Regions from separate parts of the Amorphus orientalis genome, predicted to be linked through region 1. Evidence: predicted binding sites of a transcription regulator. Region 1 holds the regulator's gene; each other region holds the start of a gene.

Region 1 (5,065 bases):
CGATCCGTCGGAGCGCATGATGATGAAGTCGTCGAGGTCCTTGTTGGCGAAGGACACGCGGCCCTGGACGTGGTCGTCGATGACCGTCTCGCCGTCCAGCGGCGCCTTGATGCGGATCACCGGATCCACACCCTCCGGCGCCTCGGACGGGTCGCGGTCGCGCCAGCGGCGGTCATAGAGCGGCGGACGGCCCTCGGCGCGGGCCTTCTCGCGCATTTCGGTAAGCTCCTCCGCCGAGGCGTAGCAGCGATAGGCCTGACCGCTCTCCAGCAGCGCGTAGGCGACCTCGGCGTGGCGATCCGCGCGCAGGGACTGGAACACGGGGGCGTCGTCCCACTCGATGCCGAGCCAGGTCAGGCCGTCCAGGATGGCGGCGATGGCGGCTTCGGTGGACCGTTCCTTGTCGGTGTCCTCGATGCGCAGAAGCATCCGTCCGCCGGTGTGGCGCGCATAGAGCCAGTTGAACAGAGCGGTGCGCGCGCCGCCGATGTGGAGAAAGCCGGTCGGGGAGGGAGCGAAGCGCGTGACCACGGGCGCCGACATGTTTGCCTCTTTCGATTATCCGTTTTTCCCGCATTCTACCTCAGGGTGAAGATCGAGGGCGCGGGGCGGGGGTCGTTTAGCACGCCGTGCGCCGGGCGTGAACGCACGGGAGGGGCTTGTGGCGACGACGCGCGACCGGAAGGACGCACGGTCGGGGCAGGCGCGGTCATCGCGCCGGCGACTTCCGTTCGTCCCGCCGGGCCGCTTCGCCGCGCTCGGTGCCCTGCCGGGGCGATGCGCGGAATGGCTGTCGGACTGTCTTCACCTGGATCTCGACCGGGGCCGGGGCGTCCTGTGGCTGCCGGTCGCCGTGGCCGTCGGGGTGGCGGTCTATTTCGCGCTTCCCCGCGAGCCGCACTGGCCGACGATGCTTGCGCTCGCCGGGGCGCTCGTGGCCGGAGCGATGGCCAGCCGCCGCCGACCGCCGGTGTTCGCGGCGCTGGCGATGGCAGCATCGGTTGCCTTCGGGGTTGCGGCGGCGGCGGGCCAGACGGCCCGGGTCGCGGCGCCTGTTCTGGGCTGGGAAGGCACCCATACCCTGACCGGGTTCGTGGAACGGCGCGAGCCCCGGCCGGACGGAGCCGTGCGCTACGTGGTCCGGGTCGAAAGCCTGTCGCGGCTCGACCCCGCCGAGACGCCGGCGCGCGTGCGCTTCACCAGCCGGGGACGGGAGGACCCGCTCGACGTCGGCGAAGGGCTGACGGCTCTGGTCAGGCTGGCGCCGCCGCGGGGGCCTGTGGCGCCGGGCGCCTACGACGGCGCCCGCAGCCTGTTCTTCCAGCGGATCGGCGGGACCGGTTTTTCCTATGGCCAGCCGCGCCCGGCCGATCTCGGGCCGCCGCCGCTCCTGCTTCGTGCCAAGGCAGCGGTCGCGGGGGTGCGCGAGCGGATTGCCGGGCGGCTGCGCGCCGCCCTTCCCGGCGAGAACGGGGAACTGGCCGCCACTCTCCTGGTCGGCGATCGCGGCGGCATACCCGAATCGACACAGGAGGCCTTGCGGGCGTCCGGGCTCGGCCACATCCTGGCGATTTCCGGGCTGCACATGGCGCTGGTGGCCGGCACCGTGTTCGCCGTGCTGAGGCTGAGCCTTGCCGCCATACCGCCGGTCGCGCTGCGCTATCCGATCAAGAAATGGGCGGCGGCAGCGGCGCTCGCGGCAGGGCTGTTCTATCTGATCGTCTCCGGCGGGGCGGTGGCGACCATACGGGCCTTCGTGATGCTCGCCGTGGCGCTCGTGGCGGTGCTCGCCGACCGGCCGGCCCTGACCCTGCGCTCGGTCGCCGTGGCCGCGCTTGCGATCATGCTGTTCGACCCGGCCGCCGTCGTATCGCCGGGCTTCCAGATGTCGTTCGCGGCCGTCATCGCGCTGGTCGCCGGCTACGAGTATCTGGCCTCGCGCGAGCGGGCCGACCGGCCTCCGCCCCGACGCGGCCCGGTTCTTCGGGTGCTGCGGCTGGCTGCCCTCTGGATCGCAGGCCTGGCGCTGACCTCCCTGATCGCCGGTCTCGCGACCGGCCCGATCGGCGCCTTCCATTTTCAGCGGATCGCCGTGTTCGGCCTTCTCGGCAACCTTCTGGCCATGCCGCTCGTGACCCTGATCGTGATGCCCATGGGGGTGCTGTCGGTGGCGGTGATGCCGCTCGGTGTCGACCCGGTCCCGCTCGCTGCGATGGGCTGGGGCCTGGACGGGGTCGTGGCCGTCGCCAAACGGGTCGCGTCCCTGGGCGGCGATGCCGGCCATGTGGGCCGCATGCCCGCGGCAGCGGTGCTTCTGATGGCGGCCGGACTGCTCTGGCTCGCGCTCTGGACGGCCCGCTGGCGGGTTCTCGGCCTGCCGCTGGTCCTGGCCGGGCTGGCATTGACGCCTGCAGCCGCCCGTCCGGATATCCTGGTCTCCGACGACGGCCGCACGGTCGCTGCCCGCGGCACCGACGGTCGCCTGACAATCGCGACGGCACGGGGCGGGGATTTCGCGGCCGCGATGTGGCTCAGGGCCGACGGCGATCCGCGTCCTCTGGAAGACGTCACGGTGCGCGCCGGCGTCAGCTGCGACCCGTTCGGCTGCACGCTGCCGATTGCCCGCGGTCCCGGCGACATCGGTGGCCGCCGGATCGCCTTCGTGGAGCAGTCCCAGGCATTTCTATTGGATTGCCGCAGGGCGGAGATCCTGGTGACACGCCACACCCGTCCCGCCGGGTGCGAGGGGCCTCGGCTGGTGATCGACCGTCACATGCTGATGGAGCAGGGTGCTCTCGCGCTCTTTCGCATAAAGGATCCGCCCGGATACCGGATCGAGCGGGCCCGCCCGCCGGTGCCGCGACCGTGGAGCGCACGACCTGTGATCAGGAGATAACGCGGTTCTGGAAGACCGCCGGTGTCCGTTCGGCCCGAAACCGCTCAATAGCTGCGGAACAGGGCGACGAGCTTGCCCTGGATGCGCACCCGATCGGGTCCGAAAATCCGCGTCTCATAGGCCGGATTGGCCGCTTCCAGCGCGATGGACCCGCCCTTGCGCCGCAGCCGCTTCAGCGTGGCTTCCTCATCGTCGACGAGCGCCACAACGATGTCGCCGCTGTCGGCAGTGTCGGACCGTTTGATCAGCACCGTGTCGCCGTCGAGGATGCCTGCCTCGATCATGGAATCGCCACGGACCTCCAGCGCGAAGTGTTCTCCGCCGCCAACGAGGTCGGCCGGGACGGTGATCTGATGGCTTTCGGTCTGGATGGCGGCGATCGGAACGCCGGCAGCAATGCGGCCCATCACGGGGACGGTCAGGCCGGCGATCTCCGCGGGCTCGGGCTCCCGGGCGGGGACCGGCGGCGCCTTGCCGCGCGAGCCCTCGATCACTTCCGGCGCGAAGCCTTTGGTGCGCGGGCCGGCAAGGCCGGCATTGGCCGACTCGGGAAGCCGCAGCACTTCCAGTGCCCGTGCGCGGTTCGGCAGGCGCCGGATGAAGCCACGCTCTTCGAGCGCCGTGATCAGCCGGTGAATGCCGGACTTGGAGCGCAGGTCGAGCGCTTCCTTCATCTCGTCGAACGACGGCGGGACCCCGGTCTCCTTCAGTCGCTCATGGATGAACATCAGGAGTTCGTGTTGCTTGCGGGTCAACATGTCTTCGGCCCCACCCCTCGGTCCGGCGCATCGCAAATGCGTACAAATCAGGAACGAACACTACGCGTTCCATATGTGTTCCGCAAGGGTTAATGGCCGGTTACCCGATGGAAGGTGGAAACGGAGAACAGTGTAAGGCCACGGTGTGGCGGGCAGTGTGTCCGACGGTGTCAGAGCCGGATGATCCGGCAGGTCTCGCCGGCGCGGGCGTCGGGCGCGTGGGCTGGACGGACCAGGAGCGCCTTCGCAACGGCGAGGGTGGAGAGCATCGATGAGTCCTGCACGGAGAACGGCTCCACCAGCGGGGGCCCGGTCGGGCTTTCCGCCACCCGGGCGCGGACATAGTCCTCTCGGTCGCCGTTGGCCGGCATGTCCGAGGCTAGGACCGCGGGCTCGAACCACGGTCCGGGATCGGTGTCGCCCTGAAGGGCTCGCAGAAGCGGCGTCAGGAACAGAAGGGCGCAGACCAGGCTGGAGACCGGGTTACCCGGAAGTCCGAGCACCCTGAGATCGCTCAGCCGGCCGAAGATCAGCGGCTTTCCGGGCCGCATGGCGATCTTCCAGAAGCCGAGCTCCATGCCGACGTCGCCGAACGCCTGTTTGACCAGATCGTGCTCGCCGACCGAGGCGCCGCCGAGGGTGACGATCACGTCCGCGCCGCTCGCCCTTGCCCTGGCGAGGGCATCGGCGGTGGCTTCCCGTGCGTCGGGGACGATCCCGAGATCGAGGGGCTCGCCGCCAGCGGCCGCAATCATCGCGGCCAGCGCCGGGGTGTTCGAGGCGACGATCTGGTCCGGACCGGGGACAGCGCCGGGCGGGACGAGTTCGTCCCCGGTGGCGATCAGCGCGACCCGCGGACGCCGGGCGACCGGAAGCTCGGGATGGTTCATAGCGGCGGCAAGCGCGATGTGGCGGACGCCGAGCCGCGTTCCGGCGGTCAGAAGAGGCTGCCCTTCCTCGAAATCCAGGCCGGCCGCGCGAATGTGCCGGCCGGGCTCGACGGGAACGGCAACCTCCACGGTCTCCTCGTCGATCCGCTCCGCGTTTTCCTGGATCAGGATGGTTTCGGCGCCTTCGGGAACCGGCGCGCCGGTGAAGATCCGGACGGCTTCTCCGGGGGCGAGCGTGCCGGGATAGCGGCGTCCGGCCGCGGAAACGCCTGCGACCCTCAGACGGGCACCGGCCACGCGGGCATCGTCGGCGCGCACGGCATAGCCGTCCATGGCGGAGGCGGGGAAGGGCGGCTGCGACCGGGTGGCGGCGAGGTCCGCGGCGAGAACACGGCCGCCCGCGTCCGCCAGGGACACGGTCTCGATGCCGAGGCGGTCGGCTCCGTCGAGCACCCGCGCCCGCGCGTGTGCGACCGGCAGCAGGCTCATTCGGCGGCTCCGGCCTGCCAGTCGCCGGATCG
Region 2 (5,065 bases), on a different contig from region 1:
CCAGACCAGCGCCGAGGACTGCCGCACATGGCAAAGGCCACGACCATCAAGATTCGCCTCGTGTCGACCGCCGACACCGGCTTCTTCTACGTCACCAAGAAGAACTCGCGTACCATGACCGAGAAGATGGTGAAGAAGAAGTACGACCCGGTCGCGAAGAAGCACGTCGAGTTCCGCGAAGCGAAGATCAAATAGGGCCTGCGGCGGACGCTCCATCGTCCGCCTGCACCTGATCGATCTTCCGAATTCGCCCGAAGCGCCGCGCGGCATGTCCGTCCGGCGCTTTTTGCGTTTGCGTTGCAGCCCCGGCTCAGTCCGTCTTGATGAACGTGCTGACCGTTTCCAGGAACTTGTCCACCGAGATCGGCTTGGAGAGATAGGCTTCGCAGCCGCCCTGGCGGATGCGTTCCTCGTCCCCCTTCATGGCGAAGGCGGTGACCGCGATCACCGGGATCGCCTTCAGCTCGTCGTCCGCCTTGATCTGCCGGGTGACGTCCAGGCCGGAGACCTCGGGAAGCTGAATGTCCATGATGATGAGGTCCGGCCGTTCCGAGCGGGCAAGCTCGATCGCCGTGGTGCCGTTTCGGCTTTCCACGACCTCGTAGCCCGACGCCTCCAAAAGGTCGTGGAAGAGCTTCATATTGAGCTCGTTGTCTTCCACGATCAGAACGCGTTTGGCCATAAACCCCCCGGGACAAGGCTGGAACGGCTGCTATCGAATCGCATCCGAACCGGCGCATGATAGAGGCCGTGGGGCGGATGTGAACCGTAGCGGGCGCCGCGATGCGGGTTCGAAAGGGACGGAGCCGGTGTCGATACCCGGACTGTGTCGCGACTGTCATACCAGCTTTGCCGCGCAAAGCGCAGCCGCCCTTCGCTGCCCCTCCTGTCGCAGCCCGCGGGTGGTCGCCCACCGATCGCTCCAGGACCTCTCGATCGCCCATGTAGACTGCGACGCCTTCTATGCGGCCATCGAGAAGCGCGACGACCCGTCGCTGCGCGAAAAGCCGCTGATCATCGGCGGCGGGCGGCGCGGCGTCGTCTCCACCGCCTGCTATCTCGCGCGCATCTCCGGCGTGCGCTCGGCCATGCCGATGTTCAAGGCGCTGGAGGCCTGTCCGGATGCGGTGGTGATCCGTCCCGACATGACGAAGTACGCGGCCGTCGCCCGCGAGATCCGGGCCCTGATGACCGATCTGACGCCGCTGGTTCAGCCGATCTCCATCGACGAGGCCTTTCTCGACCTGACCGGGACAGAGCGGCTGCATCGCGCCCGCCCGGCGGAGGTGCTCGCCCGCTTCGCCAGCCGGGTTGAGAGCGAGATCGGGATCACCGTCTCGATCGGGCTCGCGCCCAACAAGTTCCTTGCCAAATACGCCTCCGATCTCGACAAGCCCCGCGGCTTCGTCGTGATCGATCAGGCGGAGGCCGTGGACCGGCTCGCCGACGATCCGGTGAACCGGCTGCCCGGCGTCGGCCCCGCCATGGACCGGACGCTGCGGGAGGCCGGCTTCCGCCTGATCCGGGATCTGCAGACCGCCTCCCAGGAAACCCTGCTGCGGCGCCTGGGCGCCCAGGGGCCGCGGCTCGGACGGCTCGCCCGGGGCATCGACGACCGCCCCGTCGATCCGGTGGACAATCGCAAGAGCGTGTCGTCCGAAACCACATTCGAGAGCGATATCTCCGCTTTCGAGACGCTGGCGCCGATCCTGCGCCGGCTCAGCGAAAAGGTCTCCGCCCGGCTGAAGGCCCAGGAGATCGCAGGCCGCACGGTGACGCTGAAGCTGAAGACGCGCGATTTCCGCACGGTCACCCGTAGCCGGCAGCTCTCCGACGCCACCCGGCTCGCCGACCGGATCTACCGGACCGGCGCCGACCTTCTGTCCAAAGAAACCGACGGACGCGCGTTCCGCCTGATCGGGATCGGCGTCTCGGAGCTGGAACCGGCGGTCAACGCCGACCCGGACGACCTGCTGGAGCCGGAGCGGGCGAAACGCGCCGCCGCGGAACTGGCTGTCGACCGCCTGCGCGGCCGCTACGGCGAGGCGTCGGTGGAGCTGGGCCTGACGTTTGGAAGCGACCGCCGCGGACGGGCGAAAGGGGAGGATCACACTTGAGCTCGGAGATCCACCCAATTCAATTTGCTTCGCGGAATCAGTTCTTTAACATCGCCCTGCTGGGGATGGACGGAAACTGATGGGGGCGGACGAATGGGCTATGGTGTTTTCATTCACCGCTCGGACTCGCGCTATGACGACACACCAGCCGAGCAATACCAATTCCCGCTTACTTATTTCCGACCAGCCCAAGACATTGCCGGCAATTGGGTCATCTACTACGAACCAACGAAGGTTCCGAATACGAAGGGATATTACGCTGTCGCTCAGGTGGAGCGAATAGAACCTGACCCAGAAACACGCGACATGTTCCTTGCGATCATTCGGCCGGGGTCATTCTTGGAGTTCCCTAATCCCGTTCCGTTTCGCGACCATCAGGGTGTCCCGCATGAACGAGGCGTTCTCAACGATGCTGGTCGAGCATCAGGACGAGCTCAGCGAGCTGTAAGACCGATTTCTGAAGCCGACTTCTTCCGAATCCTCGATCTCGCTGGATTTGAAGAAGAGCCTGTCCTTCCTCGCCTTGATGAACAGCTAGATGGGCTGGGCTTCGCGGAGGACCAGGCGCCATTTGTCTTCGAGCAGCCGCGAGACCGTCTGCTTCAGATCACATCACGCCCGGTGCGCGACCGCATCTTCAGGAAACTGATTTTGCGGGCCTATGACCAGAGGTGCGCCATCACCGGTCTGCGGTTCATCAATGGCGGCGGCCGCGCCGAGGTGGACGCGGCGCATATTCGACCCGTCGAGGCAGACGGCCCCGACAGCATCCAAAACGGGCTGGCGCTATCAGGAACCGCCCACTGGATGTTCGACCGCGGTTTGATCAGCCTAGATGATAACCTTCAGATCCTAATTTCGCGACAGTCTAACAACCGCGACGAGATCGAAAAATTCATCAACCCGACCGGACACGCGATTGTGCCCAAGAGACGTGCGGACCAGCCTCATCCGAAATTTCTCGAGTGGCATCGCGAAAATTGCTTCAAGCACTGAAGCGCGATCATTTTCCCAGCCTATCGGGCGGACTTAATTACAGCTCGTCTTCGGCAGACGGTCCAGCTCGACCAGCGTGCCGGTCAGGCTGAAATTGCCGTAATCGAGGGTCAGAGCGCGGCTCACCCCGTTCTCGTAGAGCTGGAACTGGAGCGTATAGACCGGCGTCAGTTCGCCTGCCTCGCCGGCCGACAGGTCGAAATAGGAGAGGCTCACCGGCCAGTGCCGGGTGGCTCCGACCGCTTCCGACAGCCGGTCGTCCGCCTCGCCCACCGGCGCGTCGCTCTCCCCGCCGATGACGGCGGTGGTCGTGTACATCTGCCGGCCGTCGTCGGAGCCGTCATAGAGATCGGCTTCCAGGATCCGCTGGTTGGCCCGGGCCGCCTCGATGACGCGGATCAGGTGCTGGGTCGGGAAGAGAACGTCGCCCCGCATCCGGAACGTCGCCTCTTCGGGCTGGGAGAGCTCGACGGAGATACCGTCGTCCTCCTGGCTGGCGGACCCCTTGGCCTCCTGCTGCAGCCGCTGGCCGACGAAGGTGCGGCTCAGGAACTGGAAGCGGTCGCCGTCGCCGGATTCGTGGGTGCTGGAGCGCAGGTCGGTGACCCGGCGGCCGCCGTCCTGGTCGTCAATCCTGGTGACGAAGCGGCTGTTGACCGTGAAGCCTTCGCACGGCGCACCGGTGACCTCGAACACCAGCCGCCCCGACACCGACGAGATGTCGGCGGACGAGCTCGCGTCGCCCAGCGCGATGTCGTAGACGGCCCGGTGCGCCAGAAGCCCGGCCGCGACATCGTCCGATCCGGCCTCGTCGGCCGCAACGGCCGCCGGTCCGACCGACATCACGAGGCACGCGGCGATCGCGGCAATCAGTGAACGCATGGTACTTCCCCAACTTGGTTCCCAGCACACGGTCCAGGAGCGTGCGGCCAGCATAGAGTGGCCGGTCCCGCGGGACCAATGCAAGCGCTCCGTCCACGCACAACCACCGGCGCGTCAACATGCCTTGCCGATCAGGCTCTTGCCGCGCCGCGCTGCATTCTTCAAGAAGGACGGATGGTCACAATGGCGGGAGCGGTCCGGACACCGCATTCTGCCGAGAACCCGGATCGCCCGTCGGCTTCGGCCCGCGATCCGCTCACCCTGGATCCTCATGTCCGAAGCAATGGAGACGCCGCCATGGCCGACAGCATCCAAAGCCGACTGGCCGAGCTTGGTATCGAGCTGCCCACCCCGTCGACCCCGTCGGCCAACTACATGCCCTATGTGCGCACCGGCTCGCTGCTGTTCATCTCCGGCCAGATCCCGATGGGACCGAACGGCCTGGAGCACGTGGGCAAGCTCGGTGCCGATTACGACGTCGAGAAGGGCCAGGCGGCGGCCAAGCTGTGCGCCATCAACGTGCTGGCCCAGGCCAAGGCCGGCATGGGCGACCTGGAGGCGATCGCGCGTCTGGTGAAGGTCGTCGGCTTCGTGAATTCCACGCCCGACTTCACCGAGCAGCCCAAGGTCATCAACGGCGCCTCCGACTTCTTTGTGGAAGCCATGGGCGACCGCGGCCGCCACTCCCGCTCGGCGGTGGGCGTTGCTGCCCTCCCCTTCGGCGTCGCCGTCGAGGTCGAGGCGATTTTCGAGATCGCGTGAGCGGACAGGCGGAGCGGCACCGGTGACGGCGCCCGACTGGCTCACGGCGCGACCGATCGCCCATCGGGGGCTGTACGGAAGTGACGCCCCGGAAAACTCGATCGCGGCCGCCGAGGCCGCGATCGCGCACGGCTATGCCATCGAGGTCGACCTGCAGCTCTCAGCCGACCGCACGCCCATGGTGTTTCACGATGCCACCCTGGAGCGGATGACCAGCGCCGACGGGCTGCTCGCCCGGCGCACCTCGGAGGAGCTTGCGGAGCTGACGCTGCGCGGTGGGAGCGAGCCGATCCCCGCCCTGGAGCGTC
Region 3 (5,065 bases), on a different contig from region 1:
TCTCGCCCGCCTCCGCAGCGCGCCGGACAACCCTGCCAAGGGACTGAGGCGGCTCGACGCGGCCTGACAGGGGCGCCGCCCCGGTCCCGCCGGTTTACAGCACCGGCAGGATCCGTTCCATGATCCTGGCCGACGAGGCCGAGACCGCGTCGACGAAGTCATTGAAATCGAACCGGGATTCCGTGCCGGCGAGGTCGGAGAGCGCGCGCACCACGACCCACTCGACGTCGTGCATTTCCGCCACCTGGGCGAGTGCTGCTCCTTCCATCTCCACGGCGCGTCCGCCGTGGGTCTGGAACAGCCGCCCGCGGGTGGTCTCGCAGTTCACGTACTGATCGCCGGACAGTACCGTGCCGAACACCACTTTCGGCGCCCGCGGTGCGCCGCCGGACGCCTCCGCCTTCATCGCCGGCAGCTCGATGCCCTCCAGCGCGGACGCGATCCGGGCTCGCGTGGCGGACTTCAGATCGAAGCCGAATTTCTCGGTGGCATTGAAGAACGGCAGGTGGCCGGCCTGATAGACCTTGAGTTCCTCGGCCTCGAACCAGCCGAAATCGTGCTGCAGCAGCTTTTCGGCGATGACGACATCGCCGATGGCGAGATCCGGATCCAGCCCGCCGGCCACGCCGGAAAACACGATCGTCGTCGCCTTGAACCGGTCGATCAGAAGGGTCGCCACCATCGCCGTGTTCACCTTCCCGATACCGGTTCCGACCAGCACCACGTCCCGGCCGAACAGCGTTCCGTGATCGAACCGCAGATGCGCGATCTCGACGCTGTCGCGGCAGTCGAGCTCGGCCCGCAGCACGGCGAGCTCCTGGGGGATGGCGCACTGGATGGCGATGGTCATGGGCAGGCCTCCGGGAGAAAAATCGCGCCCATCAAAGGCAAACCCGAACGGCAGCCGCAAGCCGTCCGCCGCGCCGGCTGGTCCGGCACCCTTCTTTCGGCCGGTTCCGGACCCATGTTGTGGAGCAGGACGGCACCCGCGGCGCCCCCGCTGTTGCCGGATTGTTCCATTCGGATCAGGATCACGGAATGATTCGCTCCACCGACGGCTCGGCCATGCCCGCGATCACGGGCTTTGAGGAGACGTCCGCCCCGGGTCCCCGGGCGGGCGGCATTGCCGCGCGCGCGCTGGGCGGCGGGCGGCCCTCGCCCTATCTCGACAAGCTCAACCCGGAACAGCGCCGCGCGGTGGAAACCGTGGACGGTCCGGTCCTGGTGCTCGCCGGCGCCGGCACCGGCAAGACGCGCGTCCTGACCACCCGCATCGCCCATATCCTCGCCACCGGACGCGCCCGGCCGGGCGAGATCCTCGCGGTGACCTTCACCAACAAGGCCGCGCGCGAGATGAAGGAGCGGATCTCCGGACTGGTCGGCCCGTCGGCCGAGGGCATGGCCTGGCTCGGGACGTTCCACGCCATCGGCACCCGGATCCTGCGCCGGCACGCGGAGCTGTCCGGCCTGAGGTCCGACTTCACCATTCTGGATGCCGACGACCAGATCCGTCTGTGCAAGCAGATCATCCAGGCCGAAGGTCTCGACGACAAGCGCTGGCCCGCCCGTCAGATGCATTCGCTCATCGACGGCTGGAAGAACCGCGGCCTCACGCCCGACGCGGTGCCGCTGGGCGAGGCGCGTGCCTTCGCCAACGGCCGCGGCGCGGACCTCTACAAGGCCTATCAGGAGCGCCTGAGGGTGCTGAACGCCGTCGATTTCGGCGATCTCCTGATGGAGCCGATCCACATCTTCCGCAGCCACCCGGACGTGCTCGCTTCCTACCAGGAGCGCTTCCGCTACATGCTGGTGGACGAGTATCAGGACACCAACGTCGCCCAGTATCTCTGGCTGCGCCTGCTCGCCCAGGGCAACCGGAACCTCTGCGTGGTCGGCGACGACGACCAGTCGATCTATGGCTGGCGTGGCGCGGAAGTCGACAACATCCTGCGCTTCGAACAGGACTTTCCGGGTGCCGCCGTCATCCGGCTGGAGCGCAACTACCGCTCGACCGGACCGATCCTGGCCGCCGCCTCGCACCTGATCGGCCACAACGAGGGCCGTCTCGGGAAGACGCTGTTCACCGAGCACGAGGATCACGACGCGGAAAAGCTGACCGTCGCCTCGGCCTGGGATTCCGAAGAAGAGGCCCGGGCCATCGGCGAGGAGATCGAATCCCTCCAGCGCAAGGGCAAGTCGCTGGACGAGATGGCGATCCTGGTGCGGGCCTCGTTCCAGATGCGCGAGTTCGAGGACCGGTTCGTCACCCTCGGCCTGCCCTATCGGGTCATCGGCGGTCCGCGCTTCTACGAGCGCCGGGAAATCCGCGACGCCCTGGCCTATTTCCGCGTTATCGTGCAGCCGGCCGACGATCTCGCCTTCGAGCGGATCATCAACACGCCGAAACGGGCGATCGGCGAGGTGGCGGTGAAGACGCTGCACGACACCGCCCGCGCCCGCCAGATCCCGCTGTTCCAGGCGGCGATCGAGCTGACCCAGACGGAAGAGCTGAAGCCGAAGACGCGCACGGCGCTGAAGGATCTGCTCGCCTCGTTCGGCCGCTGGCGCTCCGAACTCGACCGGCTCACCCACACCGAGCTGGCGGAGATCGTCCTGGACGAGTCCGGCTACACCGAGATGTGGCGGATGGACCGATCGGCGGATGCGCCCGGCCGGCTGGAAAACCTCAAGGAACTCGTCCGGGCGATGGACGACTTCGAATCCATGGCCAGCTTCCTCGAGCACATCTCGCTGGTGATGGACACCGAGAACGATGCCGGCTCCGAAGCGGTCACCATCATGACGCTCCACGCCGCCAAGGGGCTCGAGTTCGACACCGTCTTCCTGCCCGGCTGGGAGGAAGGCCTGTTTCCCCACCAGCGCGCCGTCGACGAGAGCGGCCAGGCGGGTCTCGAAGAAGAGCGCCGTCTCGCCTATGTCGGCCTGACGCGGGCGCGCCAACGCATCTTCGTCTGGTTCGCGGTCAACCGGCGCGTCCACGGCATGTGGCAGTCGACCGTGCCGTCGCGCTTCCTCGACGAACTGCCGGAAGCCCATGTCGAGGTCCGCGAACAGGGCGGATACGGCGGCTACGGGGGCTACGGCGAGAGCCGCTTCGACCGGGTCGAGCCGTTCTCCTCCACCTATTCCACCCCCGGCTGGGAGCGGGCCCAGCGGCGCAAGGCCGGCGGCGCCCAGCGGTCCCGCGAGCCGATGACCATCGAGGGCGAGCTGGTCGCGAAAAGCGTCGCGGATCATGAACCCGCCTTCGCCATCGGCGCCCGGGTCTTTCACCAGAAATTCGGCAACGGAACGGTGTCCGCGGTCGAGGGCAACAAGCTCACCGTCGATTTCGACAAGGCCGGCCGCAAGCGCGTGCTGGATTCTTTTGTTCAGAAGACCTGAGCCGGCTCACGACACCCGGACGGGTCGAGGCGCCGTCGGCCGTCCACCATTGGTTCCGCCGGTCGGCTTGCGCGAGCGACGGGTGTAGTCTAGTTCCGTTGGCCTTCGCGGCGCGGGGGCGTTTCAACGAAGGGGTGAGAGACATGGATCGCATTCGGCTCAGGGGCGGCTCGCCGCTGAATGGCACGATCCCGATCTCCGGCGCCAAGAACGCCGCGCTCCCCCTGATGATCGCGAGCCTGCTCACCGACGAGACGCTGACGCTGGAAAACGTGCCGCGCCTGCGCGACGTCCACCAGCTGTTCCATATCCTGTCCAATCACGGCGTCGACTGGTCCGTGGAAGGCAAGCGCGCCGGCCAGGACGGCATGTCCGGCCAGACCGTTCACCTCTGCGCCCGTGCCATCGTCGACACCACGGCCCCCTACGAGCTGGTCTCCACCATGCGGGCGAGCTTCTGGGTGATCGGCCCTCTGGTCGCGCGCATGGGCGTTGCACGGGTCTCCCTGCCCGGCGGCTGCGCCATCGGCACACGTCCGGTGGATTTCTTCATCGAGGGTCTGCAGAAGCTCGGCGCCGAGATCGAGATCGATCAGGGCTACGCGATCGCCAAGGCGCCGAACGGGCTCAGGGGCGCCCACATCGCCTTTCCCGGCGTGTCCGTGGGCGCGACCCACACGCTGATGATGGCGGCGAGCCTGGCCAAGGGCGAAACGGTGCTGTCCAACGCGGCGCGCGAACCGGAGATCGTCGACCTCGCCCAGTGCCTGACCGCGATGGGCGCGAAGATCGAGGGCGCCGGCACCTCGGAGATCGTGATCCAGGGCGTCGACCGGCTGTCCGGCGCCCGCCACCGGGTTCTCCCGGACCGGATCGAGACCGGCACCTATGCCATGGCCGTGGCCATGACCGGCGGCGACGTGACCCTGGACCACGCCCGGGCCGATCTCCTGTCGGCGCCGCTGGCGATCCTGGAACAGGCCGGTGCCGAGATCACCGCCACCAATCGTGGCATCCGCGTGCGCCGCAACGGCGCCGGGATCACCGCCGTCGACGTCAGCACGGAACCGTTCCCGGGCTTCCCGACCGATCTCCAGGCCCAGTTCATGGCCCTCATGACCCGGGCGAAGGGCACCTCGCACATCACCGAGACGATCTTCGAGAACCGGTTCATGCACGTGCAGGAACTCGCCCGGCTCGGCGCCAAGATCCATCTCGACGGCCAGGTGGCCACCGTGGAGGGCGTCGAATCCCTGCGCGGCGCCCCGGTGATGGCGACGGACCTCAGGGCATCCGTGTCGCTGGTGATCGCGGGCCTCGCCGCCGAAGGCGAGACCACGATCAACCGCGTTTATCATCTCGACCGGGGGTTCGAGCGCCTGGAAGACAAGCTCGGCCGCTGCGGTGCCGACATCGAACGGATCTCGGGCTGACGCCCGCGCGCCTTCCGGTCCGGCCCGCCGGCCGCTTGCGGCCACCGCCGACGTTGCGTCGCGGCGGGGAAGTGACTAGGGATTTGGCGAACGGCTCTGCCATGGTGTCCGCCTCCTCAATCCTAAAAGACGCTCGCCCATGACGCCCTTGAAGCTCGCGGCTCTCGACAGCGAAGATCTTTCCGTCGTCTCCGCCCACGTCCAGGATGCGGTCCTGATGGTCAAGG

Evidence for each region. The regulator LexA, encoded in region 1, represses DNA repair genes until DNA is damaged. The targets are predictions, from matches to a motif close to TGTTCNNNNTGTGTTCNG.
Region 2: J2S73_RS17880 (DNA polymerase IV) is a predicted target of LexA. The motif match lies at 691-708, and genes of this name have one in related genera.
Region 3: J2S73_RS16115 (ATP-dependent helicase) is a predicted target of LexA. The motif match lies at 1,002-1,019, and genes of this name have one in related genera.

Annotation. Positions count from the first base shown of each region.
Region 1 covers NZ_JAUSUL010000002.1:479,377-484,441, forward strand. The annotation lists gene gltX (glutamate--tRNA ligase) at 1-543, opposite strand, end outside; gene J2S73_RS10045 (ComEC/Rec2 family competence protein) at 662-2,896, shown strand; gene lexA (transcriptional repressor LexA) at 2,941-3,654, opposite strand; gene J2S73_RS10055 (molybdopterin molybdotransferase MoeA) at 3,825-5,033, opposite strand; gene moaC (cyclic pyranopterin monophosphate synthase MoaC) at 5,030-5,065, opposite strand, start outside.
Region 2 covers NZ_JAUSUL010000004.1:201,759-206,823, forward strand. The annotation lists gene rpmG (50S ribosomal protein L33) at 28-195, shown strand; gene J2S73_RS17875 (response regulator) at 311-682, opposite strand; gene J2S73_RS17880 (DNA polymerase IV) at 816-2,117, shown strand; gene J2S73_RS17885 (HNH endonuclease) at 2,211-3,113, shown strand; gene J2S73_RS17890 (cell envelope integrity EipB family protein) at 3,147-3,995, opposite strand; gene J2S73_RS17895 (RidA family protein) at 4,293-4,757, shown strand; gene J2S73_RS17900 (glycerophosphodiester phosphodiesterase family protein) at 4,780-5,065, shown strand, end outside.
Region 3 covers NZ_JAUSUL010000003.1:353,812-358,876, forward strand. The annotation lists gene J2S73_RS16105 (HigA family addiction module antitoxin) at 1-67, shown strand, start outside; gene J2S73_RS16110 (5'-methylthioadenosine/adenosylhomocysteine nucleosidase) at 95-850, opposite strand; gene J2S73_RS16115 (ATP-dependent helicase) at 1,039-3,405, shown strand; gene murA (UDP-N-acetylglucosamine 1-carboxyvinyltransferase) at 3,549-4,838, shown strand; gene J2S73_RS16125 (DUF2948 family protein) at 4,978-5,065, shown strand, end outside.